4 regions of the Chelatococcus sp. YT9 genome follow, and region 1 is predicted to be linked to each of the others. Evidence: predicted binding sites of a transcription regulator. Region 1 holds the regulator's gene; each other region holds the start of a gene.
What was found. The regulator PhoB, encoded in region 1, activates phosphate uptake and scavenging genes when phosphate is short. The targets are predictions, from matches to a motif close to TGTCATNNANCTGTCAT.
Positions count from the first base shown of each region.

Region 2: the regulator PhoB is predicted to act here: its motif matches at 1,711-1,727, upstream of KIO76_RS15495 (glycerophosphodiester phosphodiesterase).
Region 3: the regulator PhoB is predicted to act here: its motif matches at 3,329-3,345, upstream of KIO76_RS12190 (UDP-2,3-diacylglucosamine diphosphatase).
Region 4: the regulator PhoB is predicted to act here: its motif matches at 2,956-2,972, upstream of phnF (phosphonate metabolism transcriptional regulator PhnF).

Region 1 covers NZ_JAHBRW010000001.1:1,967,206-1,974,308, reverse strand. Annotated here, with positions in the region: gene KIO76_RS08880 (ATP-binding protein) at 1-45, shown strand, start outside; gene pstS (phosphate ABC transporter substrate-binding protein PstS) at 191-1,240, shown strand; gene pstC (phosphate ABC transporter permease subunit PstC) at 1,525-2,520, shown strand; gene pstA (phosphate ABC transporter permease PstA) at 2,526-3,383, shown strand; gene pstB (phosphate ABC transporter ATP-binding protein PstB) at 3,380-4,159, shown strand; gene phoU (phosphate signaling complex protein PhoU) at 4,192-4,911, shown strand; gene phoB (phosphate regulon transcriptional regulator PhoB) at 4,969-5,670, shown strand; gene KIO76_RS08845 (GcrA family cell cycle regulator) at 5,787-6,326, opposite strand; gene KIO76_RS08840 (aspartate aminotransferase family protein) at 6,774-7,103, shown strand, end outside.
Region 2 covers NZ_JAHBRW010000001.1:3,362,167-3,369,269, forward strand. Annotated here, with positions in the region: gene KIO76_RS15470 (Maf-like protein) at 1-76, shown strand, start outside; gene yacG (DNA gyrase inhibitor YacG) at 81-326, shown strand; gene KIO76_RS15480 (low molecular weight protein tyrosine phosphatase family protein) at 341-682, opposite strand; gene KIO76_RS15485 (ArsC family reductase) at 785-1,138, shown strand; gene KIO76_RS15490 (hypothetical protein) at 1,242-1,643, opposite strand; gene KIO76_RS15495 (glycerophosphodiester phosphodiesterase) at 1,770-2,921, shown strand; gene KIO76_RS31610 (DUF4214 domain-containing protein) at 3,119-4,075, shown strand; gene KIO76_RS15505 (CHASE2 domain-containing protein) at 4,097-5,956, opposite strand; gene KIO76_RS15510 (FecR domain-containing protein) at 5,961-6,521, opposite strand; gene KIO76_RS15515 (Crp/Fnr family transcriptional regulator) at 6,704-7,103, shown strand, end outside.
Region 3 covers NZ_JAHBRW010000001.1:2,670,885-2,677,987, reverse strand. Annotated here, with positions in the region: gene dgcA (N-acetyl-D-Glu racemase DgcA) at 1-427, shown strand, start outside; gene KIO76_RS12200 (hypothetical protein) at 535-1,404, shown strand; gene KIO76_RS12195 (glycosyltransferase family 4 protein) at 1,426-2,463, opposite strand; gene KIO76_RS12190 (UDP-2,3-diacylglucosamine diphosphatase) at 2,463-3,251, opposite strand; gene KIO76_RS12185 (DMT family transporter) at 3,573-4,544, shown strand; gene thiE (thiamine phosphate synthase) at 4,788-5,456, shown strand; gene thiD (bifunctional hydroxymethylpyrimidine kinase/phosphomethylpyrimidine kinase) at 5,515-6,324, shown strand; gene KIO76_RS12170 (helix-turn-helix domain-containing protein) at 6,403-7,020, shown strand; gene KIO76_RS12165 (c-type cytochrome) at 7,064-7,103, opposite strand, start outside.
Region 4 covers NZ_JAHBRW010000001.1:567,527-574,629, forward strand. Annotated here, with positions in the region: gene KIO76_RS02490 (alpha-D-ribose 1-methylphosphonate 5-phosphate C-P-lyase PhnJ) at 1-631, opposite strand, end outside; gene KIO76_RS02495 (carbon-phosphorus lyase complex subunit) at 628-1,725, opposite strand; gene phnH (phosphonate C-P lyase system protein PhnH) at 1,728-2,333, opposite strand; gene phnG (phosphonate C-P lyase system protein PhnG) at 2,330-2,815, opposite strand; gene phnF (phosphonate metabolism transcriptional regulator PhnF) at 3,084-3,830, shown strand; gene phnC (phosphonate ABC transporter ATP-binding protein) at 4,180-4,992, shown strand; gene phnD (phosphonate ABC transporter substrate-binding protein) at 5,143-6,048, shown strand; gene phnE (phosphonate ABC transporter, permease protein PhnE) at 6,171-7,049, shown strand; gene phnE (phosphonate ABC transporter, permease protein PhnE) at 7,046-7,103, shown strand, end outside.

The DNA of each region.
Region 1 (7,103 bases):
GCCGCTGCGGAGCCCGGCCGGTCGCACGTAGCCAAAGCCGGCTAAGCTCAAGCGCTGTCATTTAACTGTCACGCAAGCGTCATAGAGACGAGGCGTTGAGACATTAGGGATACCGCGTTCGCTCATTCAGCCTTCAGATCAGTCCGCGAATGCGGTGCAAAGGCTACGTTCGCCAATTGGGAGACCTCTCGTGAAATTGTCTTCACTCATCGCCGTGGCAGGGCTTGCCGTTGCGGCTTTCGCAACGCCTGCGGCTGCCCTCGACATCTCCGGCGCCGGCGCCAGCTTCCCTTACCCCGTCTATGCCAAGTGGGCTGAAGCCTTCAAGAAGGAAACCGGCAACGGCATCAACTACCAGTCGATCGGTTCCGGCGGCGGTATCAAGCAGATCAAGGCCAAGACGGTCACCTTCGGAGCGACCGACGCGCCGCTGGGCGGCGAAGAGCTCGAGAAGGATGGCCTCGTCCAGTTCCCGATGGTCATGGGCGGTATCGTTCCGGTCGTGAACATCGATGGTGTAAAGCCCGGCGAGCTCGTCCTCGACGGTGACACGCTCGCCAAGATCTTCATGGGCGAGATCAGCAACTGGAACGATCCGGCGATCAAGAAGCTGAATGCCAACATCAACCTGCCGTCGCAGGGCATCGCCGTGGTTCGCCGTTCGGACGGTTCGGGCACGACCTTCAACTTCACTGACTATCTCTCGAAGGTCAGCGCGGACTGGAAGTCCAAGGTCGGTTCGGCCACCGCCGTCGAATGGCCGGTCGGTATCGGCGCCAAGGGTAACGAAGGCGTGGCCAACAACGTCAGCCAGACCAAGGGCTCCATCGGCTACGTCGAGTATGCCTACGCCAAGCAGAACAAGCTTTCGCACACCAAGCTCGTCAACAAGGACGGCAAGGTTGTCGAGCCGGTCACCAAGACCTTCCAGGCTGCTGCTGCCAATGCCGACTGGAACAGCGTTCCTGGCTTCGCCGTGGTGCTGACGAACGAGCCGGGCGCCGACTCCTGGCCGATCACGGCCGCCACCTTCATCCTCATGCACAAGGTTCCGGCGAACGCCGAGCACGCCGCTGAAGCCCTGCGCTTCTTCGATTGGGCCTACACCAAGGGTGGCGCGCTCGCCGAGGAGCTCGACTACATTCCGATGCCTGCCAATGTCGTCTCCACGGTCAAGGCCAAGTGGGCTTCCGACATCAAGGACGCCAGCGGCAAGTCGCTCTACAGCGCTTCGAAATAAATCCCTGAAGACAGCAGGCGGGCCTCTGGCCCGCCTGCTTGCTCTCAGTGCCTGCCACTCCCGGCATGACAGTCCGGCACGTCGGGCGAGATGCACCGGGGCCTCTTCTGCCCTCATAAGGTTCCGTCGAGAAAACCTGGCTTGTCTCCGGAACATCCACGCGATTACGGGCCACCTCGCCTCTGGAGGCTGGCGCACAATGCTCGACCTCGCCTAATGTCCGCTAGCGCGGCAAGGGACGAAGGCAGCCGAATTCCATGACAACCACGCAAAGGCAACGGGCTATGGCAGACTTGGCGCTGCAGAATAGCGGGTTATCATCGAGCGCATCCGTCGACCGGAGCCGCGTTCTGACCCGCTTCAAGGTTGGCGACGCGACCTTCAAATACATCACGCTGGGATCGGCCGTCACCGTTCTCGTCATTCTCGGAGGCGTGATCGTCGCGCTTATCGAGGGTTCGATGCCGGCCTTCCAGGCCTTCGGCATCAGCTTCCTCTGGGGGCAGTCCTGGAATCCGGTCACGGAAAAATTCGGGGCGCTCGCGCCGGTTTACGGGACCATCGTGACATCGCTCATCGCCATGCTGATCGCCATTCCCATCGGCATCGGCACCGCGATCTTCCTCACTGAGATCTGCCCGCCGTGGCTGCGCCGGCCCATTGGCACAGCCATCGAGCTCCTCGCCGGCATCCCCAGCATCATCTACGGCATCTGGGGCTTGTTCGTCTTCGCGCCCTTCCTGCAGAGCACGGTACAGCCGTTCCTTATCTCGCTATTTGGGCCGATCCCGGTTCTCTCCTCGGTTTTCGCCGGGCCGCCCTACGGCATCGGTACACTGACCGCAGGCCTGATCCTGGCGATCATGGTCCTGCCCTTCGTTGCCTCGATCTCGCGCGACGTCTTCGAGACGGTTCCGGCGGTGCTCAAGGAAGCCGCCTACGGGCTCGGCTGCACGCGCTGGGAAGTCGTGCGCAATGTCATCATCCCCTACACCCGGGTTGGCATCATCGGCGGAGTCATGCTCGGCCTTGGCCGCGCCTTGGGCGAAACGATGGCGGTCACCTTCGTGATCGGCAATGCCCATCGGATCTCAGCCTCGATCCTCCAGCCCGGTACGACGATCTCCGCGACGATCGCGAACGAATTCACCGAGGCGGTGGGTGACGTTTACACGTCCTCCCTCGTCGCTCTCGGTCTCATCCTCTTCGTCATCACCTTCTTCGTTCTCGCGGCAGCGCGCCTGATGCTGATGCGGATCGAGAAGCGCACCGGGGGTTGATTGTCATGGACGTTGCGAAAAACCCCGCCGCCTATGCAAAGCGCAAGCGCGCGAGCACGATCGCCATGGGCCTGTGCATCGCCGCCGCAGCCATCGGCCTCGGCTGGCTGGTACTGATCCTCGGCACGCTCCTGTGGGAAGGCTTCGGCGGCCTGTCCGTCGCGGTGTTTACGGAGAACACGCCACCGCCGGGCAGCCAGGGCGGTCTGATCAACGCCATAGTCGGCAGCTTGATCATGACCTTCCTTGGTACGCTCTTCGGCACGCCGCTCGGCATCCTCGCCGGTACCTACATGGCCGAGTACGGACGCTATGGAAAATTGTCGATGGTGATACGCTTCATCAACGACATCCTGCTCAGCGCGCCCTCCATCGTTATCGGCCTCTTCGTCTATGAGATCATGGTGGCACGCATGGGCCACTTCTCTGCCTGGGCCGGCGGCGTGGCGCTTGGCATCATCGTGGTTCCGGTCGTCGTGCGCACCACGGAAGACATGCTCAACCTCGTGCCCAACCAGCTTCGTGAAGCGGCATCCGCGCTTGGCCTGCCCCGCCACGTGGTGATCCGCAAGATCGCCTATCGTGCCGCCAAGGCCGGCATGGTGACGGGCGTGCTGCTCGCCGTGGCGCGTATCAGCGGCGAGACCGCGCCGCTTCTCTTCACGGCTCTCAACAACCAGTTCTGGAGCACGGATCTCAACGGTCCGATGGCCAGCCTTCCCTCGGTCATCTTCCAGTTCGCCCTGAGCCCCTACAAGGACTGGCAGGCACTTGCCTGGGTCGGCGCCCTCATCATCACCTTCGCTGTTCTCGCCCTCAGCATCACGGCACGGACGCTCTCTTCGCCGGGGAAACAAAGATGACCACTGCTACGGAAAAGCCCCAATCCGAGAAGGTCTCGGTCAAGAACCTCAAGTTCTTTTATGGTGACTCGCTTGCGCTGAAGGGCATCAACCTGCCCCTCTACGAGAACATCGTCACCGCGTTCATCGGCCCGTCCGGCTGCGGCAAGTCAACACTGCTGCGCGTCCTGAACCGGATGTACGACCTCTATCCGAAACAGCGTGCCGAGGGCGAAGTGCTTCTGGACGGCGAGAATGTCCTCTCGCCCAAGCAGGATCTGAACCTCCTGCGCGCCAAGGTGGGCATGGTCTTCCAGAAGCCTACGCCGTTTCCGATGTCGATCTATGACAATATCGCCTTCGGGGTGCGCCTCTACGAGAACCTCCCCAAGAGCGAGCTCAACGACCGCGTGGAATCGGCGCTCCGCCGGGCCGCGCTTTGGGAAGAGGTGAAGGATAAGCTCGACGCCAGCGGGCTCAGCCTATCCGGCGGCCAGCAGCAGCGCCTGTGCATCGCCCGCACCGTCGCGGTGAAGCCGGAAGTCATCCTGCTCGACGAGCCGTGCTCTGCGCTCGATCCGATCTCGACGGCCAAGATTGAGGAGCTGATCGACGAGCTCAAGCGCGACTATACTATCGCCATCGTGACGCACAGCATGCAGCAGGCGGCGCGCGTCTCTCAGTATACGGCCTTCATGTATCTCGGCGACCTCATCGAGTTCGACGATACCTCGAAGATCTTCACCGCACCGCAAGACAAGCGTACGCAGGACTACATCACCGGCCGGTTTGGCTGATCCTGATGGCCAAAGCTAGGGGACCTGAGGCAATGCCTGAACATATCGTCTCATCCTTCGACGAGGATCTCGACGAACTGCGGACCCGGATCGTCGAGATGGGGGGCGTCGCCGAGAAGATGCTCACGGACTCCACGCTGGCGCTGGTCAAGCGCGACAGCACTCTCGCCCAGTCCGTCATCTCCGCTGATGCCCGCCTCGACGGGTTGCAGCGTGACATCGAAGAACTCGCCGTGCTCACCATCGCGCGACGCCAGCCCATGGCGGTCGACCTGCGCGAACTGATCTCGGTCATTCGCGTGGCCGCCGATCTCGAGCGCATCGGGGACCTTGCCAAGAACACGAGCAAACGTGTCGTCGCCATCAGCGGCGAAACACAGCCTCAGAAGCTCGTGATCGGCGTACAACACATGAGCGATCTCGTGCAGGAGCAGCTCAAGGACGTGCTCGATGCCTATGTGCAGCGAGATGACGCGCAAGCCCTTGACGTTTGGCAGCGCGATGATCGCATCGATGCGCTGTACACGTCGATCTTCCGCGAGTTGCTCACCTATATGATGGAAGATCCGCGCAACATCACGTTCTGCACGCACCTTCTGTTCCTCGCCAAGAACATCGAGCGTATCGGCGATCACACCACCAACATCGCCGAGACGGTCCATTATCTGGCGACAGGCGTCACATTGGCTGCCGACCGCCCGAAGGGGGATACCTCCAGCTTCACCAAGGCGCCAACCGATCCTAGCAACTGATCCCACTGATCCTGTGAACCGGGGGGCCAGGACAACAGTGGAACCATAGGACTTTCGATGGGACCACGTATTCTGATCGTCGAGGATGAGGAGCCGCTCACGCTGCTCCTCCGTTATAACCTCGAGGCCGAGGGCTATACAGTCGACAGCGTCGCCCGTGGCGACGAAGCGGAGATACGGCTGCGCGAAGCGGTGCCGGACCTCGTATTGCTGGACTGGATGCTGCCAGGGCTCTCCGGCATCGAGCTGTGCCGCCGCATCCGCGCGCGCGAGGAGACCGAGCGGCTGCCGATCATCATGTTGACGGCGCGCGGCGAGGAGACCGAGCGTGTGCGTGGTCTCGCGACCGGCGCCGACGACTATATCGTCAAGCCCTTCTCCGTGCCGGAACTCCTGGCGCGCGTGCGGGCCCTGCTGCGGCGCGCCAAGCCGGGTCAGGTTGCGGCGCAACTCATTGCCGGCGATATCGAACTCGATCGCGAGACCCACCGGGTCAAGCGCGGCGGCCGGGAGCTCCATCTCGGGCCGACGGAATTCAAGCTGCTCGAGTTCCTGATGCAGAGCCCGGGCCGTGTCTTCACCCGGGAGCAGTTGCTCGACCGGGTGTGGGGCCACGACGTCTACATCGACGAGCGGACCGTCGACGTGCATGTCGGGCGCCTCCGCAAGGCGATCAACCGCATGCGCCGACCTGATCCGATCCGCACGGTGCGTGGCGCCGGCTATTCCTTTGACGAGACCTTCGCGAAGGCTGGCTGAACTGGCGGATCGATACCTGTCGACCCAATGAGAAAGGCCGCCGCGATCACATCGCAGCGGCCTTTCAAGGGCTCGAATGTTTGCCAGCTATCCGCGTCACCGGGCAGCCGAAGACCTCAGGCCCGCTTACGATCCCGCCTGCGATCGGCGACGGGCTGATAGGCAATGCGCGAATGGTGCGAGCAATAGGGCATACCCAGCTCGGACCGGGCGCCGCAGAAGCGGAATTCCGGCGTCGTTGGATCACCCATGGGCCACCGGCACATGGATTCACGGAGTTCCATGATGGTGACCCTCTCAGACATAGGGATCACCACTTCCTCGCGGGGCTGAGGCAGGCGAACGAGCACGGGAGCCGCTTCGGCGACGGGCTGAGGAGCCAGCGCGGCACTAGTGCGCACGGGGCCTGGCGCGGAAGCGGCGGGAGCCGGCGCGGCAGCACCCGGCTGCCGGGCCGGTTTGCGGGGACGGGGAGCGGAATTGGCGGTGCTCTTGGCGCGGCCTGACAGGCCGAGGCGGTGCACCTTGCCGATCACCGCATTGCGGGTGATACCGCCGAGTTCGGCGGCGATCTGACTGGCGCTGAGGCCATCAGACCAGAGCTTGCGCAAGAGCTCTACACGCTCATCGCTCCAAGATTGGCTCGGGTCGGTCATCGCCTTCTCCGTCAGCAGTTGCAGTGCATGGAATCCCTTATCTTTCGCGGCCAGCTCCACACGAGCCCAACCCCGTTGCATGGTGACAACGAACGCGAATGATAAGTTCCGCTACACGAGATGTCGTAGTCGTTGAAGGCGAAACTACAATATGCCCCGACTCGGGGGCAAGAGTCCCCCTGCCACACCCGCCGTTTTCCCCAAGAACCTCGTCCGAGAGTCAAGGGGAAAAGCGTCTTCGGTTCCGGCACATATCAAATCCTGCAGGTGGCGCGCAGAGATCCTTTCCCATCCGATCCGGCCAGCCCGTCCGCGGCGGCTCGGACGTTGATGAGAGGTATCACAGTCTTTGAATTGACATGGAAAACATGACCTTTAGAATTGATGGAGTGCCGCCCCTCCGTGGGCGGCACTTTGATTTTCCGAGACACGGGCCCGATATCGGTGATGTCTGCCCATGGTTCTTTTGGAAACTTTCCTCTTGCGGAGGTTGAAATCGTGATTTCGCCGTTGCTGCCGACTTATGCGCGTCCCGACATCGAATTCGAAAAGGGAGAGGGCGTATGGCTGATGACGCGACAAGGCGAACGATATCTCGACCTCGGCGCGGGCATCGCCGTGAACGCACTCGGCCACGCCCATCCGCATCTCGTGGAAGCCTTGACTGAGCAGGCGTCCAAGGTTTGGCACACGTCGAACCTCTATCGCATCCCCGGCGGTGAAAGGCTCGCGCAGCGGCTCGTCGACGCGACCTTCGCCGACACGGTCTTCTTCACA
Region 2 (7,103 bases), 1.4 Mb from region 1:
GCCACTCTATGAAAGCGTCAACCTGCTGGCCGGCGAGGGGTATCCCGTTCGCCTGTCATGGCTGAACGCGGCGTGAGGCAATGGTGCCGATCGCTGACAACGACAATGCAAGCGGCGCGGACCACCCTGGCGGCAGCGGGGCTGACGATACCAAGCCCTGCCCGATTTGCGGGAAGGCCTCGACATTGCGGTGGCGGCCGTTCTGCTCCAAGCGCTGCGCAGATATCGATCTCAACCGATGGTTGTCGGGGGGGTATGTGATCCCCGCGCGCGACGACGACCCCCTCGACGACGAGAGCGATGAAGGACCAACGACCGAACGTTGAGTCCGGTTATCCCCTCAGGAGCTGATATAGCGCGGCACCTTCTTCATGAGCAGCGCGATCAACAGCGGGTCCATGAAGTCGTAGTGGTCGGGAATGTCGAGGCTCGCTACGCGCTTGCCTTTGAGATGCTTGCCAAATCGCGCGGTCAGCTGGGCCTTATGCGCCCGCTCCATGACGAGAATCGTGTCCGCCCATTCAATATGCTCTGGCGACACTCTTTCGTCCGCGTCCGGACTGAGACCCGCTGAGGCTGTCTCGATGCCGGGCTTCTCTGCACTGGGCCAAGAGGCGAATATCTGCTCAGCGGTGGGGCTGCGCAGCCTGTTACGCCGACAGATGAAAAGTACGCGCTTCATAAGGGTCCGTTGGAGGGAATAGCGCCATCGATAGGCAGGCGTGAGCTTGGCTGATATAGACACCGTGCCTTCGGGATGGAACGTCTTTCGGAATGGAACGCTATGGTCGACCCGCTGCCAATTTACGGCATCAAGAACTGCGACACGATGAAAAAAGCACGCTCCTGGCTTGAGGGCCACGGCATCGCTTATACCTTCCACGACTACAAGGCCGAAGGCATAGACGCAGGGCATCTTAAGGCCTGGGTTAAGGCGGTCGGTTGGGAAAAGCTCCTGAATCGGGCGGGTACGACATTCCGCAAGCTGCCAGACGGTGACCGCGCGGATCTCACGGAAGAAAAGGCCATAGCGCTGATGCTCGCTCAGCCGTCGATGATCAAGCGCCCGGTGCTGTTGGTCGGCGGGAGCCCGCTCGTCGGCTTCAAGCCCGAGGAATATGAGAAGCGGCTCCTATAGGGCGGCTTCCATCGAATTCGCGGAGCGCCAGGATGATGCCCGACTTGCACCCGCTCGGTCTGCGATGGCTGGCCGGTGTTCCCGCATCAGCAGATCCTGTTTTTCACGGCTTCGGGGCGACGACGTTGATGTTGACGCCAAAAACATTCACGCGGTCCCCGGATGTCACCGTATAGCTCGCGCTATCGGTCGCGCCCACCCGGGCCGGTGCCTGATAAAGAACGATACGCGCGGGAAATTCCTTCCCGGCGCAGTTGCCGTTGCGTACCCGCACTTTCGCGTCGCGGACCGCCAGCGTGCCGGCGGATGGAATTTTGTCGACCCGGATGTCGACGAGGGGCTTGGGACTGCAATCCGGAAAGGCGCCGGAATGAACCGACAGCTGGCTGGTCTTGCCAGCCGGCACGTCGATTGTTCGCAGTGTCTGGTCCTGCGCGAGAGATGGCGTGCCCGTTGCTAAGCTGATGTACAGGGCGGCAGACAGGATCGGTATGCAAATCTTCATGGCGGTACCTCCCGCATCGATCATAGCAAGTCTTGCGATTTCCGACAGGCGACCACCGCGGAAGGGCCGTTATCGCGCCGTCATATCCGCTGCCTAGGGTGCGCGGACGTCCTGGAGGATCCGTCCATGCTGCGCCTGTCACTGCTCGCTGCTACCGCTATCGTTACCGCCTTTGCCACGCCCGCGCCATCGCTGGCGCAGGGTGCGGCCGCGACCGCCACCGTGATCGCGCATCGCGGTGCGAGCGGCTACCGGCCCGATCACACCATCGAAGGCTATAAGCTTGCGATCGAGCAGGGGGCGGATTTCATCGAGCCGGACGTGGTGTCGACCAAGGACGGCGTGCTCATCGTCCGCCATGAGCCCATGCTCTCGGGCACCACAGACGTTGCCGATCGTACGGAGTTCGCGAGCCGCAAAACGACGAAGAAGCTTGACGGCGTGGATGTCACGGACTGGTTCGTCGGCGATTTCACTCTCGCCGAGATCAAAACCCTCTTCGCGAAGCAGCCGATGGCCGGCCGCGACACGAGCTTCGACGGCAAGTTCCGCATTCCCACCCTCCAGGAGGTCATCGACCTCGCCAAGGCCGAGAGTACCCGCCTCGGGCGGCCGATCGGCATCGCGCCGGAAACCAAGCATCCTACCTTCCATCAGCAGGCTGGCCTTCCGCTGGAGGACAAGCTCCTCGCCATGTTGGCCGCCGCTGGATGGACATCGAAGGACGCGCCCGTCGTCATTCAGAGCTTCGAGGTCGGCAACCTCAAGTATCTGCGCGGCAAGACCAATGTCCGCCTCGCGCAGCTTGTCGATGCCGACAACGTCGGGCCGGACGGCGAGATCGTCCTCGCCGTGCCGCTGGCGCAGCCCTACAACTTCGTGGTCGCCGGCGACAAGCGCACCTTCAAGGATCTCGTCACCCCGGAAGGGCTGAAGGAGATCGCCACCTATGCCGATATCGTCGCGCCCTGGAAGCCTTACATCCTCTCGGCGAAATATTCGGACGTCAATGGCGACGGCAAGCCGGACGATCTCAACGGCGACGGCAAGCTCGACTGGGCCGACCGCACGCTCCTGCCGCCGACCGAAGTGGTGAAGAACGCCCATGCACAGGGCCTCAAGGTCTTCACCTGGACATTCCGCGCGGAGCCGCGCAACCTGGCCTCGAACTTCAAGGGCGATCCGGTCGCCGAAATCCGCGCCTATATCGACCTTGGTGTTGATGGCGTGTTCAGTGACTTCCCGGATGTGGCGGTGAAGGCCGCACGTGGCCACTAGCCCGGTCGTTGCCGGCGCATCTGGTATTTTCCGGCGGCCTGCGCCGATGTGCGGGCCGGCCTTGCCTCCTGGTAACCATTGGCGATATGGCCCCTGAATGTCTCGCGCGATGCCGTGCGCGTCCGGGGCGCGCTGGGGTAGGCGTTGCGGCAACCGTCTGGTAGTATTTTTTATTACCATAGGGACCGGAGGCGACCGTGGTTGATTTCACCGAATATTTCAAGACATCTGCCCATGATGTGGTTGATATCGGCGTGCCGAACTCCATTACATACGGTTTGGGAGGGAATGATCGGCTGAAGGGTAATACAGACGCGGTCTTCGTCGTAGCTGCGGGGGGCTGGGGAGACGATATCTACACGTCCGCCAAAGGTCTCATGGTTGTGGCCGACCACGGCGGGGGCTATGATAAGATTGATCTCAGCGATTTCCTATCATCAGGTGATAATACGAAGGCCGGGACGATTGACGGCGGCAAGCACTTGATATTGATCAACGAAACTACAGTGTCTGCCGTTATCATCGCCAACTGGCGGGATGCGAACTACAAGGTCGAAGAGCTTCACGCTGCCGGACAGGTGACCTATATCGACCAGTTCATACAGATCGTCGACCAAGATCCGACCATTTTCCCCGACATGAAGTTTTCCGACCTCGCGACCGCTTACGATGGGAAGTTTGCCGCAGTGGCTGACAAGGCCAAGTTCGAGTCGATGCTCGGCCTCATAGAAAGCCATGACCTCGCGGCGACATTGCAGGCTGAGGCGCAGGGCGTCGGCCGCCTCTACGAGGCTGGTCTCAACCGGATGGCGGATATCGGGGGGCTCAACTTCTGGTACGATGCCTACATGGAGTGGGGACGCGACAAGATAACACTTGCAAGGGCAATAATCGAAAGCGCTGAGTTCCAGCAGAATTTTGGGAATGCTTACACGCAATCCGCGGAAAGCTATATCAACGTGCTTTATCTGAACGTTCTCGGAAGAAAGAGCGATGCAGCTGGTGCCTTTTACTGGACGGAGCTGTTGAATACGGGCGGCATTTCGCGAGAGGGCGTGCTGATGGCCTTTGCTGACAGTGCCGAGAACATGGCTCAGAGCACCTATCTCGCCGGCATCGTCGATGCGGGCGGCGGCGAATGGGCGTTTAGCTGACGCGTCGAGACGCTCGGGCGCTTATGGATGCGCTGGCGCCTTCGCCGTCGTCCGCACGGTGACGGGCTGGTTGCGGCCTCGGATCGGCACCTCGATGACTTCGGGAAAGTTGTCGATCGTGCCGCTTCGGCTTGCGGCCCGCACGATGTCGTCGGTGACGACAGTCGTCACGTTGAGGCTCTTGGCGACCTCCTGCAGGCGGCTTGCCACATTGACCGTATCCCCCGTCGCCGTGACCTGCTGATGGCTATGTCCGCCGAGGCGCGAGACGATGACGGGTCCAAAATGCGCGGTGAGCCGGGCGAGAGGCTTCCCGCGCGCTTCGCTCGCGGTGGGCATGACCCATGTTCCGAGCTTCTCCCGGAGGTCGTCCAGCGCGCGCAAGGCCCGCGCTGCGTCATCGTCGTGACGCTCGGGAAACCCGAAAAGGATCATCGCGCCGTCACCCATGAAGGTTGCGACGAAGCCACCGTGGGAATCGACCACCTCATCGACAAGCATATGGAAGCTTTTCAGCACCTCCCGCGTGCGCTCGGCCCCCAAAGCTTCCGACAACCCGGTGTAGCCGGCCAGATCCACAAAGATCACTGCCGCATCCTGTGCTATGGGTTCGGCGAGGAAGGCTGGGTCCTGCGTCAGCCGTGCGGCTATCGGACGGGGCTGAAATGGCATCAGACGCTCCTCAACGCCGACGAGATAGCGCACGGTTCTGCGTTCCTGCCACAGCCGTAGTGCCCCATACGCCATGGCGACGGGCAGCATCGCGACCAGGGGCAGCGTTGTGCTGAGCCAATAGCCGTGGGCGAAGGCGGCAAGGGTGAGTGCTATCCAGGCGGCGGCCAGCAGCACGCAAAGCCCAAGACCCGCCACCGGCCGGCGCGTGCCCATGAGGATCACGGCCGCCACCGCAAGCATCACGGACATGGCCGCATCGAACCAGCGTATTGCCTGGCTGCGGAGCAGCCCATCGCCGGCGAGAAGGTTGCCGATTGCTGTCGCCAGCACCTCCACCCCAGGCACGACGGGTGAGAAAGGGGTTGGGAAAGTGTCACCACTGCCCGTCGCCGTCGTGCCCACGACCACGGTCCGGCCAGCGACGTCCGGCGGCGAAGAGCTCATGAATTTCGTGGCGCTTATGGTTGGTATCGTGCCGCGCGGCCCATAGAAGCGCAGCGTGAGATGCTGACCCAAATCGAGTGCAATGCTGTGAGCGCCGAGGTTCAGGCTTTCGCCTTCAAGGCGCGGCGTCGTGCTGGTCGCGAGGGCCGCGGCAAGCAGGACGAAGGAGGGGATCACGCCGTCTCGTCCGCGATAGATCATCGGCAGGTGGCGGGGCATGCCGCCGACATCCGTGGCGACATTGACGAGGCCGACCTCCGCCGCGTTTGCGAGCGGAGCGACGGGCCACATGATGCTGCGCGGGCGCGGGACGGGGGCCGTCACACTGCCGGTGAACGGCCGTTTCGCTTCTGCGGCATCGAACAAGGCTGCCGCAGCGATGACGGCGGGCACGCGGGCAAGTGCCTCTGCCAGAGCCTTGTCCTGTGCGGGGGTGCTGCTATCGACAAACAGGAGATCGACGGCAACTGCTTTCGGATTGCGCCGCGCAATTGCATCGATCAGGGAGGCAAGCTTTTCGCGGGGCAGGGGGTACGCCCCCATCTGCCTGACTGCCTCGTCGTCAATGGCGACGACGATCACCTCCGGGGGAGGGGCCTTGCCGGGTGTCATCAATGCACGGAGATCAAGCGTTACTGCCTCGATCCGGTCGAACACGCTGGCACGCCCGGCCACATGCCAGTGCACGACATATGCAGCCCAGCTGATCGCCAGCCCGATCGCGAGCGCGAAGGACAGCTGCGCGACGTGGCGGCGGCGCATGGCGTCAACGCCCGAAGCGTGCGAGCAAAGCAGCCACGCGGGCGGCACCCCAACGGTTGACGACGAGCGGCGCGCGGCCGGGGGCGACGTCGACACCTTCACCAGCGGTCAGAACCACGCCGCGCCCACCTCGGGCGCGTGTGACCCCGACGCGGCCCTCCTGTACGAAGACGGCACTTTGCGCAGGCGTGACATCGACAGCCCAGGTTGTGCCGCGCACCGATGCGACGGCATGCGGGGTCTGCACCTGGAAGCGCCTTTGGCCGGAACGTTGATACACGATATAGATCGCGCCAGCGCTGACTTCCACTGCATCGGGCTCATCATCGCCATTGTCGTCGACGAGCCCGGCGCTTGCGCCGCTGGCGACCTCGATGGTGACGCTGCGGCAGCGCAGGACGGTTTGGCCAGCGGAGCCGGCGCTCGTCGCGCAACCGGCCGACTGGGCGTGGACCGGGCCGGGACTCGCGATACCGATGCAGGCGGCGAGCGATGCCCCGAGAAGCCCCGTTGCGCGCGTGATGCTCGCCGCTTGCCGCAAGGGGCCGTAGCGAAGGATAATCATTAACGCTACTCCATGGCCGTCTGGAAAACCTCGACGGCCCGTTGTAAATCTTCGGCAGCCGCCTCACGCGCTGTGAACGGAGGTGCTGCGGAAGCATCATGATCTTCTCATGAAAAGGCTGGCCTTTCACGTATATCCGGCGAAAGCTGTAGTGTCTGGTACATTCCCCCTGTGGGTGAGCGATGCAGAGAAACGATCATGATCGTTGGCTCGCTTCTTCTGCCATTTTCGGCGGGCTCGATGAGGCTTGCCTGACGCGGATCGCGCAGGAGGTGCAGGTGCTGCGCTTCCCCGCCGGGACTTGTCTGTTTCGGCAGGATGATGAAGCCGACGGCCTGTACATCCTCTCCGAGGGACTGGTGAGAATTCATATAGGCCATCGCGACGGACGCGAACTGACGTTAGCCTTGCTGGATCCCGGCGACGTAATCGGCGAGATCGCACTTCTGGACGGGCTACCCCGTACGGCGACGGCTACTGCACTCGCGCCGACGCGTACCGTCTTCGTCGGACGGAAGGCTTTCCTCCGGCTGTTGGAGGAAATCCCTCAGATCGCGATCCACGTAATTCTGGTTCTGTGCG
Region 3 (7,103 bases), 700 kb from region 1:
CGAGAACGTGGCGGCTTGCCGGCGTGCGGACGTCGCGCTGGTCGAACAGCCCTTGCCCGCGGGCGAGGATCATCATCTCGCTGCACACCGCGGCATTATTCCTCTTGGTGCGGACGAAAGCCTGCACACGCGGGAGGATCTCAGCCGGCTTGCGGGGCTCTACGACGTCATCAACGTCAAGCTCGACAAAACGGGCGGGCTGACCGAAGCGCTGGCGCTCGTTTCCGAGGCGGAGGCGCGGGGTTTCGGCATTATGGTGGGCTGCATGGTCGGGACTTCGCTGGCCATGGCACCGGCCATGCTCCTCACGCCGCGGGCGCGGTTCGTGGACCTCGACGGTCCCCTCCTCCTTGCGGAAGATCGCCCCTATGGTCTCAGCTATGAAGGCAGCATCGTGAGTCCGCCGACGCGGGAACTCTGGGGGTGAGGAAAAATCCGACTCTGCCGCCACCGTAAAAGGATCCTTTAAGCTGACGCTCGTATCGTTGGCCGAATGAGCCTGCACGCCGACGCGCCCAACGACCTGAGCACCATATGCTGACATCCGAAGCCAGTCCCATCGAGTCGTCACCGACCTACGATGCAATCGCCCGGGCCCTCACCGAGACCGAGCGCGGACGCTGGTTTCTGGCGGAATATGTGCGCCGCCAGCGCCACGCCGATCTCCAGGCTCTGATTGACGCACTGAGCCGCCTCCAGGGCAGCAGTCGCCGCACGGAGCACGCGGACGCCAAAGACGATGTACGCCAGAGGCAGCGGTTTCGGCTTGTCCAACTTCAACGCCTGATCGAGCGTACGCGTATCGAAATCGCGCTTTCACCAGGAAGCCAGCCGGTGCTCGATCGGGACGCCAGCGAAGATCCATTCATGGCCCTGGCGCGCGCTCAGGAGAAAACGACGGCCGCGATCATGGATGCCGCTGAGCTGATCCAGGAAATGGCCTGGAGCAAGAACTCAGCCGGGAGCACATACGAGGATATCGTCAACGGCGCTGTTCGGGATCGTCTTACGAGCCTCTATGCGGTCGCCGCGAACAGCATGGCGATCAGCGAGCGCTTCCGGCTTTTGACACGCCTGATGGACCAGATCGACCAGCGATTGGCAAAGGCCGTGGAGGCTTGTGACGCCGCGGCGGAACCCGAGCCCGCCTTGCGCCGAGAGCCGACCATCGAACCGGACCTGCCTCAGACGGTGCGGCTCGTCGTGAACAATGCCGAACAAGCTGCCGACCAGGGGACAGGGATGCACAACACGGCCAGCATCCGCGAGCAACTGGAGGCGCTGGTGGCACGTCAAGCGTCATCGCAGGCGGCTGGACAGCGTAAATCCATCCGCTCACCGGGCGAGATCCTGGCCGGGCTCACCACGATGAGCACTTCGGAAAAGCTGCGCCGTTTTACCTGAAGACTACGACACCAGACCGTTTCAAGAAGCGATGGCTAGCCCGTCGTCGCCTGATGCCGCGCCATGTGCCAGGCGGATATTGTCTAGAAACTGGCGGGCGCTGGCCTGCCACGTGAAGGTGAGCCCATAGTCACGGCAGCGCGCGCGAGAGATCTCGAGCGCCGCGAGAGCAGCCTCTCTGAGATCATGATCGAGCACGCCGCATCCCGACGAGCCGATGACATCGATTGGGCCCGCAACCGGCAGCGCGGCCACGGGCAAGCCGCTCGCCAACGCCTCCAGAAGCACGATTCCAAAGGTATCTGTCGCGCTGGGAAACACGAAGACATCCGCGGCGGAATAGATGTCCGCGAGCGCCTCGCCGGTAAGGCTCCCGAGGAAGCGGGCCTCAGGATAGGTCGCCTGCAAGGCAGGTCGGGCCGGGCCGTCTCCCACCACCACCTTTGTTCCGGGGAGATCGAGCTTCAAAAAGGCCTCGATGTTCTTGTCGACGGCAACGCGTCCGACGTAAAGGAAAACCGGCCCCGCGAAAGGTCGCGCGGCATCAGGCCGAGGTCGGAAAAGCGATGCATCGACCCCGCGCGACCAGCGCATCAGCGGGCCGAACCCCCTGTCGGCGAGTTCCCGCTCGATCGTGCCCGTGCTCACCATGATGCCGGCCCCCGCGTTGTGAAAGCGCCTGAGTGCGGCGTAGCTCCAACCCGTGGGCACCGGCAAGCGGGCCGCGAGATATTCGGGAAAGCGCGTATGATAGCTCGTCGTAAAGGACTGCCCGTCACTGATGCAGGCGCGTCGCGCGGCCAAGCCGATCGGTCCCTCGGTTGCGATATGCACGAAATCGGGCTTGAACGCGGCCATCTTGCGCCGGACCGAGGAGGCAAAGGCGACCGCCAGCCGGATCTCCGGATAGCTCGGCATCGGCCAGGTCCGAAACATGTCGGGTGTAAGGAAGACAATCTCCGCGCCGAGTGCAGGAGCCTCCCGCGCGACATTCTCGAGCGACCGCACGACGCCGTTGATCTGCGGGTGCCAGGCGTCCGTGGCAACGAGAACGCGCATCAGGCGGCCACTTCCTGAAGGGGGACAATCGCGTTGGGCTCTCGCGATCGGCCCCAGCGAACGATCTCGAAACGGCCATCATAGTGCTCGACCAGGGCGGTGCAGGATTCCACCCAATCACCGGTATTAATGTAGCGGACGCCATAGTCGTCATGCATCGTGGCGTGGTGGATATGGCCGCAAATGACGCCGTCGGCCTCGTGGCGACGCGCCTCCGAGGCGAGCAACTCCTCGAAGCGGCCAATGTAATTCACTGCGTTCTTCACTTTGAGCTTTGCCCAGGAAGACAGGGACCAGTAGGTCAGGCCGAGACGACGGCGCGCGACATTGAGATAGGTGTTCACGAACAGGGCGAAGCCATAAGCGCGATCACCGAAGAAGGCGAGCCAGCGGGCGTGGCGCACGACCATGTCGAATTGGTCGCCATGCGTGACAAGATATCGGCTGCCATTGGCTGCTTCATGGATCGCGTATTCCATGATCAACACGCCACCGAAGTTTGACCCAACGTAATCACGAAGAAACTCGTCATGATTACCTGGAATATAAATGATCTGACAGCCCTTGCGTGCTTTACGAAGCATCTTTTGAACGACGTCGTTATGCGCCTGGGGCCAATACCACTTCTGCCTAAGACGCCACCCGTCGACCATATCGCCGACGAGATAGATCGTATCGGCGTCGTGGAACCGCAGGAAATCGAGCAACAGATCTGCCTGGCATCCCTTGGTACCGAGATGCACATCAGAAATGAACAGGGCTTTCGTTCGCACAACGTCGTTCCGCAAGGCTCCGGCCTTCCGCGTAAGCTTGCTCGGAGCACGGTCCTCATCCGGCCGTGCGAGCTATCAAAAACCTGATTCCGATTGCAGTTTCGTGACGAGCCAGGGGGCGATGCCTGAACAAGGGGCAATCTCGACCCGTCCAGATGGCGGCGAGATTATGACTTAATATTGGCAGGATTAACAAGAATAAACCATATTTGTTCTTCCACCGTACCTAGATCCATTAATTTCCTCTTAAAAGTAACTTGAGGAAATACACACCATCGCGCCGGACGCATAGCTGACCTGCTGCTTTCGATATTGGCTCCCAAGGGGTTGCCCGGTATGAAGGCAGCAGCTGCACATATCTGGTCTCCCGCCGTGAACCCCCTCCTCGGTATATCGCTCAAGGTCGTATCAGCTTTGTTCTTCACGCTGATGGCCGCGGGCATCAAAACTGTCGGTCAGGATTTCCCGACCGGCCAGATCGTCTTTTTCCGTTCGTTCTTCACGATCCTGCCCCTTCTGGTGTGGCTCGGCTTCCGCCGCGAGATCATGGCGTCGATGCGGACGAAGAATATCGGCGGGCATATCAAGCGTGGCCTGATCGGTGGCTGCGGCATGTTTCTGGGCTTTGCGGCCCTTGCCAAGCTGCCGCTCTCGGACGCGATCGCCATCGGCTACATCGCGCCGCTGCTCGTGGTCGTCCTCGCGGCGATTTTCTTGCGAGAGAAGGTGCAGGCTTATCGCTGGCTCGCGGTCTTCATCGGCTTCATCGGCGTTTTGGTGATGTTGACCCCGCATGTCGCTTCGAGCGCGCTGATGTCCGGGGCTGCCTCTCCGGCTGTCACCATCGGCCTGATGTTCGCTCTCTTCGCGGCGCTCTGCAACGCCAGCACGACCATCGAGGTGCGCAAGCTCGTCAATACCGAGCGCACCGGCTCCATCGTGTTCTATTTCGTGGTTCTGATGAGCACGCTAGGACTAGCCACGATCGCGCTCGGCAACTGGGTCATGCCTTCGCCGCGTGAATTCGCGCTGTTCGTCGGCATCGGCGTCATGGGCGGCATTGGCCAGATCCTGCTCACCATGAGCTACAAGCATGCCGACACGTCGCTGATCGCGCCCTTCGAATACACCACGATGATCTGGGCCTGCCTTATCGGCTGGTTTATCTTCGAGGAACTCCCCGTTCCTGCCGTCGTCTTCGGGTCGGGCATCATTATCGCGTCGGGCGTGTTCCTGGTGTGGCGCCAGCATCATCACAGCTACGCCGAACGCGCCGCCCGCAAGGCTGGACCAACCCATACCGTTTGAGCTGACCTCCCTGCTCAATCGCCTTGATGCCGCGATGGATAACCCATCGCGGCCTTTTTTAACGCCGATCATCGCCCGGTCCTAAACCGTCTCCGTGCGGACTTCGAAATCCCCGGGCGCCTCACGCGGCCCACGCGGCTTGCCAACGCGCCATCTTCTTGCCATGACCGAACGGTCGCGACTGCTCCCCTTCGGGGATTGCGTCGCAGGACGATGTGAATACCGGCAGCAACGAGGGTAGTGATGCCACAAGTTGACCTTCGCGTTTACGCGATCCTCGACCCCCGACGCACGAAGGACCGGTCCTTGCCGGAGCTCGCCCGCGCGGCCGTCGATGGTGGGGCCACGCTGCTGCAGTATCGGGACAAGGATGGCGAAGCCCGCCATCTCGTTGAGAACGCACGCGCCATCCGCGCCGCAATCGCCGGCTCCGGTGTACCGCTCCTCATCAACGACCGTATCGATGTCGCGCTGGCGGCCGAGGCCGAAGGTGTGCATGTTGGCCAGACCGACATATCCGTCGCGGACGCACGGCGCCTCCTCGGCCCAGAGGCAATCATCGGGCTGACGCTGAAGACGGAAACCGATGCGCGCGGGATGGAAGGGCAACCGCTGGATTATGGCTGTATCGGAGGCGTATTCGAGACCGTTAGCAAGGCCAATCCGGAACTACCACTCGGCGCGCGTGGCTTTGCGCAGGTCGCGGCGGTCGCCCGCGCTGCGGCGCCGAACAAGCCCGTCGGCGCGATCGCAGGGATCGACGTGTCCAACGCCGCGGCGGTCATTGCCGCTGGCGCCGACGGCGTCGCGGTGATATCCGCGCTGTTCATGCAGGAGGATGTCAAGGCCGCGACCGCCCGGCTGCGCGCTATCGTCGACGAGGCCCTCACGGCGCGGGCGCGCCAGGCCTGAGGCCAGGAAGCGAGGCCCGGCACACAGCCGGCGAAGTGGCCTGATGGAGGTTTAATTCATGACACCGATCGCGGTCACGATCGCTGGTTCCGATTCCGGTGGCGGCGCGGGCATTCAGGCCGATCTGAAAACCTTTTCGGCGCTGGGCGTCTATGGGGCCAGTGTGATCGCCGCCTTGACGGCCCAGAATACGCATGGGGTAAGCGGCATTCACGACATACCGCCGGCGTTCGTGACCGCGCAGATGGATGCGGTTTTCTCAGATCTGGCCGTCGCCGCGGTAAAGATCGGGATGCTGTCGCAGGCAAGCGTCATCGAGGCCGTTGCTGCCGGGCTCGCGCGCCATGGCCAGCGGCAGGTTGTGCTGGATCCCGTGATGGTCGCGACCAGCGGAGACCGGCTGCTCGCAGCCGATGCAATCACCGCATTACGGCAAAGCCTCATTCCGCAAGCCCGTATCATCACGCCGAATCTGCCCGAAGCGGCCGCCCTTGTGGACAGGCCCGTGGCTCATAACGAGGATGATGTCATCGCGCAGGGCCAACTCATTCTCGCGCTCGGCGCCGAAGCCGTCTTGATCAAGGGCGGCCATGGTGACGGCCCTGAAAGCACCGATCTTCTGCTCGACGGCAAGGCGGTTCATCGCTTCAGCGCGCCGCGCATTGCAAGCACCAACACCCATGGCACCGGTTGCACCTTGTCGTCCGCGATTGCGGCGGGGCTCGCCAAAGGCCTCGATCTGACAGCGGCCGTCGGCGCGGCCAAGGCCTATGTTACGGCGGCGCTCGCGGCCGCAGACCAGCTCACCATCGGCTCAGGCCATGGCCCGGTCCATCACTTTCATCGGTGGTGGGCGAACAATGCTTGATTGATCCGCTCGACACGGTCACATTGCGTCCGTCATAGCAAACGCTTGTTCGCTATTCCGAAATCATGAGGCAGGTTGATGGCCGTTGAGGGCAAGGATCGCACGCGAGAAATGGAAGCTGGCGCGCAGCTCTTGTCCGGTCAACTCGGCAAGACGGTGCAGCGGCTCCGCAAGGCCTATAATCTGTCGCTATCGGAGCTCGCGGAGCAGTCCGGCGTTGCGAAATCCATCATCAGCCAGATCGAGCGCAACGAGACCAACCCGACACTCGCCACGATCTGGCGCTTGAGCCAGGCGCTTGATGTCTCTATCGAGCGCGTCCTCGCATCCGGCGATGACGAGCCCTTCATCGAGAAATCATCGCGGGCCGACACCCCCATACTGGTCTCCGACGACGGACGCATGCGCCTTGCCATCATCGGATGGATCAAGACCGTCGAATGGCTCCAGTGGTATGATATCCAGGCTGAGCCTGGCGCGGTGCTCGATTCCGATGCCCACCAGCGGGGCTCCATCGAATGTCTGTCCGTTCTCGAGGGAGAATTCACCGTCGAGGTGGCAGGAATCCTCCAGTCTGCCCGAGCCGGTGAGAGCCTGCGCTACCGTTGCGACCGTCCTCATACGGTACGCTGCACGAGCGATGGTCCGTCCCGCGCGGTCATGGTCTGCATCCTCAAAGCGGCCGTGATGGATTAGGCCCAGGCACCGCCTTGGGCCGCAGCTGCCACAATCGCAAAAATCAATTCGCCCTCGGGGTCGCGGTCCGCGGTGGCAATGAC
Region 4 (7,103 bases), 1.4 Mb from region 1:
TTCGCTTCTCGCGACCAGCACCAAATAGTTGGATCGCCGGATTGTGCTCCATCTTCGGGTTATCGAACTTCGGAATCGGCGACGGCGCGGTGAGATAGCGGCCGTTCACGATGACGGGATAGTCGTAGGTTGTCGCGATGTAGCCGAACTGGGCGATGTCTTCGTAGAGCTTCACTTGCATCAACCCATATTCGCCATAGGCGTGCATTTTGCGCGTCTCTGTCTCCCGCGGCTCCAGCCGGCGGAGCGGTTCCGGCTGCGGCACCTGGTAGACGAGGATCTGCCCCTCGACCAAGGGCGCCTCCGGAATACGGTGGCGTGTCTGGATGATGGTGGCGTCCGTCGTCGATTCGGTTGTCGCGACATCGGCGACACGCTCGAAGAACCTGCGGATCGACACCGCATTCGTGGTGTCGTCGGCCCCTTGGTCGATCACCTTCAGGACGTCCTCAGGCCCGATGACACTTGCCGTGACTTGGATTCCGCCGGTGCCCCAGCCATAGGCAAGCGGCATCTCGCGGCCGCCGAACGGCACCTGGTAACCGGGAATGGCAAGCGCCTTCAAAAGCGTCCTGCGGATCATCCGCTTGGTCTGCTCATCGAGGTAGGCGAAGTTGTAGTCGCTGGTCATTCCGCGGCCTCCCGCGGTTCGACCCGCGCCTGCTCCGCCCGCATCTTGCGCACGAGTTCAAGCTCTGCCTGGAAGTCCACGTAGTGAGGCAGCTTGAAATGGGTGACGAAGCCGACGGCCTCCACATTGTCGGTGTGCGAGAGGACGAATTCATCGTCCTGCGCGGGATAGAGCGCATCCTCACCCAGTTCCTTGCAGCGCAAGGCCCTGTCGACGAGCGACATGGCCATCGCCTTGCGCTCGCAATGTCCAAAGCTCAACCCGTAGCCGCGGGTGAATTGCGGCGGTTTCTCCGTGGAGCCTTTGAACTGATTGATCATCTGGCATTCGGTGACGGTGATCTCACCGATGTCGATGGGAAAGCCGAGCTCTTCCGGCACAATCTCGACGGACACTTCCCCGAGCCGCAATTCACCGACGAAGGGATGGCTGCCGCCATAGCCCCGCGTCGTCGAATAGGCGAGCCCGAGAACAAAGCCTTCGTCGCCGCGGGCGAGGTTCTGCAGTCGCTGGTCTCGTCCGGCGGGGAAGGACATGGGATCGCGGGTGACGTCGAAGACGGGTCCGCCTTCGCGATCTGGAATCTCCTCCTCGATCAGGCCCTCATGGGCGAGGATGTCGAGCACCGGCGGCATCGTTTCCGGCAGGGGCGCTTCAGCTCTTTCGGCCCGAGGCGCCTCGTCGCCCTCCGCCGCCAGCGCAAAATCAAGCAGGCGGTGGGTGTAGTCGTAGGTCGGGCCAAGAACCTGCCCCCCGGGCATGTCCTTGTAAGCGGCCGAGATGCGGCGGCGCACCGCCATTCCAACCGTTTCGATCGGCCGGGATACCGCAATCCGCGGCAAGGTGGTGCGATAGGCGCGGAGAAGGAAGATGGCTTCCACGCTGTCGCCCTGGGCCTGCTTCAAAGCGAGCGCCGCGAGTTCGGGATCGTAGACCGAGCCTTCGTTCATGACGCGATCGACGGCAAGGCGGAACTGCTCGGTAATCTGCGCGAGGCTGAGTTCGGCGATCGCGGGATCTCCGCGACGCTCCTCCGCCACAAGCTTGTGGGAATTCAGGATGGCGCGCTCGCCACCCTTCACCGCGACATACATGGCTACTCCTTAACCGCGATACCCCGGGGCATACCCACGACCGCGTCGCCGCACGTAAAAAGGACGTCCACACCGAGCGGATAAAGCCCCTGGTTGAGCGCCCAATCCCCCCAGAACCAGTCTGGCAAGCCGGCGATCGCGACCGTCCGGCGTCGGAGAATGCCGGGTCCTGACCACTGACGCTGCGGCCCCTCGGTCAGCGAAGGCACCGCCACAACAAGCGTGGCCGAGCGATCAGGATAACGCTCGTCGCCCAATGCAAAGGCCGCGAGGCGCGGCATCACCGCCGTATCGCCGATCAGCGCGAAACGTGCCTCTGCCGGCTCTGTCACGAGCGGCGCGCCGCAATGAAAGCGCAGATAGGTGGACACCGGCTCGCTTGTCAGCGCCGCGTCGCACCAGACAGGCGTGTCGAGATCGCACAAGGTCAGCACGACTGCCGCCATCGCCGGCGTGAGCCCCTCGGGCGCGCCCGGCCGCCGTGCGAACTGCTCGATCGCGCCAGGATAGGCGATGGCATTCAGCACATTGCGGAATACGGACTGACTGTCGAAAACCGGATTGGAGAAGCCAGGCTCAAGTCCAGCGGAATCGAATGCAAGCGTCATCGCGGATTGTCTCCCCGTGCCATCGTGAAGAACTCGACCTTGGTCGACGCCGCCTTGCGGCTGCGTGCATCTCGCCGAGCCGCCTGAGCCGCGGCAAGCGGCTCAAGAACGACCTTCTCAAGGTCCGCCCGGCGCTCCGGCACCTGCAACAGCGCGTCGAGAATCGCGGCGATTTCCGCGCAGCGGCGATCGCGCCCCTGTACGTATCCAAGACCAATGGTGCCATCTGCGAGTTGCAAGGCGCACCGGGTCACCGTCATTTCACCGAGGTTGAAAGCATTGCCGCTACCACCGGCGCGTCCCTGCACCATGACGAGACCAATCTCCGGCTGGCGCAGGAACTGATGCGCGGGGCATTCCGGTACCTTCGCGAAAGCGGCCTCCAGCTCCTCGCGCGGTGCGCGCGCAAGCACGCTCAGCCACGATTGCCTCGCCGCAACCCCGTTTTCATCACCCTGGCCGACTGCCTGCATGCTCGTCATCCGCGTCGGTCGCCTCCTGCCTTCCGCAGGTCAGGACACGAATGCGGGGCTCCCGCGGTCCGCTCGCCTGTCCTGGAAAGCATATCTTTCATGAAAGGTCCGTACCTTTCTGATAGCATGCGGATGTCTACGCCGCCAATATATCATTTGGATGACATTGCGGCGGGACACACGACGGGACTATGAGTGGGGTGTATACGCGTGTCATATCGCAACAGTACGACAGGCCGCGCCACCTATCCGCACGGGGTAAACGGACCGAAACGACATGGAAGCATCGCCATCCAGAGAAAGCTCACCCAAGGCGCGGAAGGCGGCCCCTCCCCTGTGGCAGAAGGTTGCAACGGCCCTTCGCACCGAGATTCGCGATCAGACACTGAAGCCCGGCGAACAGATCATGCCTGAGGCCGCGCTGTCAGAGCACTTCTCCGTCAGCCGCTTCACGACCCGCAGGGCGCTCGCCGAACTCGAGAAGGAAGGGCTCATCCGCATCGAGCACGGCCGCGGCCTCTTCGTCGCCGAAGATACCGTGCCCTACGCGGTGGGAGAGCGAACGCGTTTCACCGACAATATGCGCCGCTTCAACATCGCCGGGGACCGCGAGATCCTCTCGACCGCCATCGAGACGGCCGATCCGCTCGTCTGTGAGCGGCTTGAGCTTGCGCGCGGCGCGGACGTTCTTGTTATCGACACCCTGTCGTCGGTTGAAGGACGCCCCATGGGCCTCACACAGAATTTCTACCCGGCCGACCGCTTCCGTGGGTTCGACACCGTATTGCGTGAGACGGTTTCGCATACCAATGCCTTGAAGGCATTCGGCATTCACGATTACACGCGTAAATGCACATGGATCATAAGCCGGATGCCGACAGCCCGCGAGGCTCGCCTCTTGAAGATCGCGCGAACGCGGCCGATTCTTGAAACGCAGAAGGTTGACATCGACGCTAGTGGCCGCCCCATCGCCTTCGGCATCAGCGCCAACAGCGGTGACCGCATGCAGATCATCATTGAATAGTGCGTTGTGGGTGGGCAGCTGATCAGGAATAAGAATTGCGGATCGCGACAAGTATTTAGCCAGGCCAATATTAGCCAGCGTAATTTTATCAACACTATACACATAGTGCAGAAGCAGCCGAAAAGGTGCGAAGCACGATGTCACGGAACTGTTGCACGATATCCTTATAGCCTATTCATCAACGTAGCCTGGAGGCTGCGGGATCAACTGCGGCCCACGGTGTTGGCGTCCGCAGCCGCCGCTGCATCAGGCGGTGTTCATAATCGTCGAAGCTGCGACGGCTGATCTCTGATTGAACAGGGATGGCCAGGCGCAGCAGCGGGTAGCTTTTCTTGCTGCGGAGGGATTCTTGCTCAGCATTCGCGATGTCTCGCGCCAGTTTGCGACGAAGACGGCCGTCGACAAGGTTTCGCTGGATATCGACACCGGCGGCTTTATCGGGGTGATCGGCAGATCCGGCGCTGGAAAATCCACTTTGCTGCGCATGATCAACAGGCTTGTCGACCCCACCAGCGGTCGCATTGTCTTTGACGGCGTCGACGTCACAGCCCTGCATGGGCGCGAACTCCGCCGATGGCGTCAATCCGCCGCTATGATATTTCAGCAGTTCAATCTTTCCGGCCGGCTCGATGTGCTCACCAATGTGCTCATGGGCCGGCTTAATCATGTTCCGGCCCCGCGGGCGGTGCTGAAGATGTGGTCCGAGGAAGACAAGGCCATCGCGCTGTCGGCGCTTGAACAATTCGACATTGCGGGCCTCGCCGCGCAACGTGCCGAAAGCCTGTCCGGCGGCCAACAGCAGCGTGTCGCGATCGCCCGGGCGCTCGTGCAGGAGCCGCAGATAGTCCTCGCGGACGAGCCGGTCGCGTCACTCGATCCGCGCAACACGAAGATCGTGATGGACGCGTTGCTGCGCATCAACAAGCACTACGGCATCACGGTCCTGTGCAACCTGCATTCGCTAGATCTCGCGCGGACCTATTGTGATCGCCTCATCGGCATTGCGGCAGGCCGAGTCGTCTTCGATGGCGCGCCCGAAGCGCTCACGGACGACGTGGCGCGCGATCTCTACGGCCTGGAAGCCGAGGAAGTGCTCGGAAAAGCAACTGCCATACCGCGACCGCAGGCCGCGATGGCAAGCGCCCTATCGATTCCGGCTTGATCGACAGGACTTTTGGTTGATCAGACAGCGTACACGAATCCTGAAGCACGGCGGCAACGCCGAGCGTTTTCATACGAATTCGCATTCAAACTCCGCGAATGCATTCGAATACGTAACGTAGCGCACAATATAATTCACTCGGAGACCACAATGTTCAACCATCGTCTCGTTATCGCGGCCGCTGTCGGCCTCTTCACCACGGGTGCCGCGTTCGCGCAGGACTGGAAGTCTCAGTATCCGGAACTCACCTTCGCGATCATTCCTGCTGAGAACGCCTCCGGCGTAACTGAGCGCTTCAACCCGCTGATGGCCTATCTCACGAAGGAACTCGGCGTTCCCGTAAAGCTGCGCATTGCCAATGACTATGCGGCCGTCATCGAAGGCCAGCGGTCCGGCAACATCCACATTGCCTCCTACGGCCCCTCCTCCTTCGCCCGGGCGCTGATGACCGGCGTGAATACGGAAGCCTTCGCGATCGAGACCAACCTCGATGGCACGAAGGGCTACTACTCCGTCTTCTACGTAAAGAAGGACAGCCCCTATCAGAAGATCGAGGATCTGAAGGGCAAGAATCTCGGCCTCGTCGACCCCAACTCCACGTCCGGCAACAACGTTCCGCGCTTTGCCCTCGATCAGATGAAGATCGACCCCGCGGCCTTCTTCGGCAAGGTCGTCTACACCGGCAGCCACGAGAACGCCGTCATTGCCCTGAACCAGGGCACTGTCGATGTGGCCGCCAACTGGTGGAACGACGAGCAGGAATCGAACCTCCTGCGTATGGCCCGCAAGAACATGGTCAACGCTGACGATTTCCGCATCATCTTCAAGTCCGAGCAGATCGTGAACTCGCCGATCGCCATGCTCTCCAATCTGCCGCCGGACCTGAAGACCAAGATCCGCCAGGCGTTCATGGACATCCAGGCGAAGGACAAGGCCGCCTTCGACAAGATCTATGAAGGCAAGCAGGGTCCTTGGCAGCCGGTCGACAACGCCGCCTACAAGCCGATCATCGAGCTCAACAGCTTCGTCGACAGCCTGCGCAAGAAGTCGAGCTGACGAACGTCCGCCCACTCGGGCCATGGAAAAGCCATCCAGGCTTGGGTCCGTGATCCATGCACAGGAAGCCGCATTCATCGGGGTCATAGCGCCCCGATGAATTGCATGATTGCAGATTGGTCATGACCGCATCCGTCCCTACCCTGCCGCCTGCGCAGAGCCAAGCGCTCGCCCTTCGGTATGACCAGGAGGTTGCGAACAGGCGGCGCCGCGTTCTCCTCGGCATCGCGATCTTCATCGCTGCCATGGTGACCTCGGGGTGGATGACGGAGGTCGATCTCGGCAAACTCTTCCAGAATATCGGCGCTTTCGCCTCCTATATCGTCCGCCTTGGCCATCTTTCGAATGGCGACCCCGTCTGGACGGACTTCAATGAATGGTTTTGGGGCCTCGGCAAGTGGGCGCGCCTTCTCGGCGAGACGCTGATCATCGCCTATCTGGGCACGGCGCTCGGCGCCATCTGCGCGTTTATCCTGAGCTTCCCCGCCGCCCTCAATCTCACGCCCTCCCCCCGGGTTCGCTTTGTGGCGCGGCGCTTCCTGGAATTCTGCCGCAGCGTGCCCGAAATCGTCTTCGCGCTCGTCTTCGTCATCGCCTTCGGGCTAGGCCCCATACCTGGCGTGCTCGCACTCGCCATCCACGGCACCGGGGCGCTGGGCAAACTGTTCTCCGAGATCGTCGAGAACATCGATATGGCGCCGGTCGAGGGCATCCGTGCCACCGGTGCCGGCCGCGTCGCTGTGATCCGTTTCGCGGTTCTGCCCCAGGTCTTGTCGGGCTTCGTCAGCTACGCCCTGCTGCGCTTCGAGATCAATGTGCGCAGCGCCGCGGTGATGGGCTTCGTAGGCGCCGGCGGCATCGGCCAGGACCTTTTGGAAGCCATCCGCAAGTTCTACTATTCGGATGTCAGCGCCATCCTTATCCTGATCATCATCACCGTCATGATAATCGACATGATCACAGAGCGCGTCCGCCATGCGCTGACGGGGATGCCCTCATGAACGCGCCATCATCCCTCGTCCGCAGCACTCCATCCCGAGACCGCGTCAGTCGCC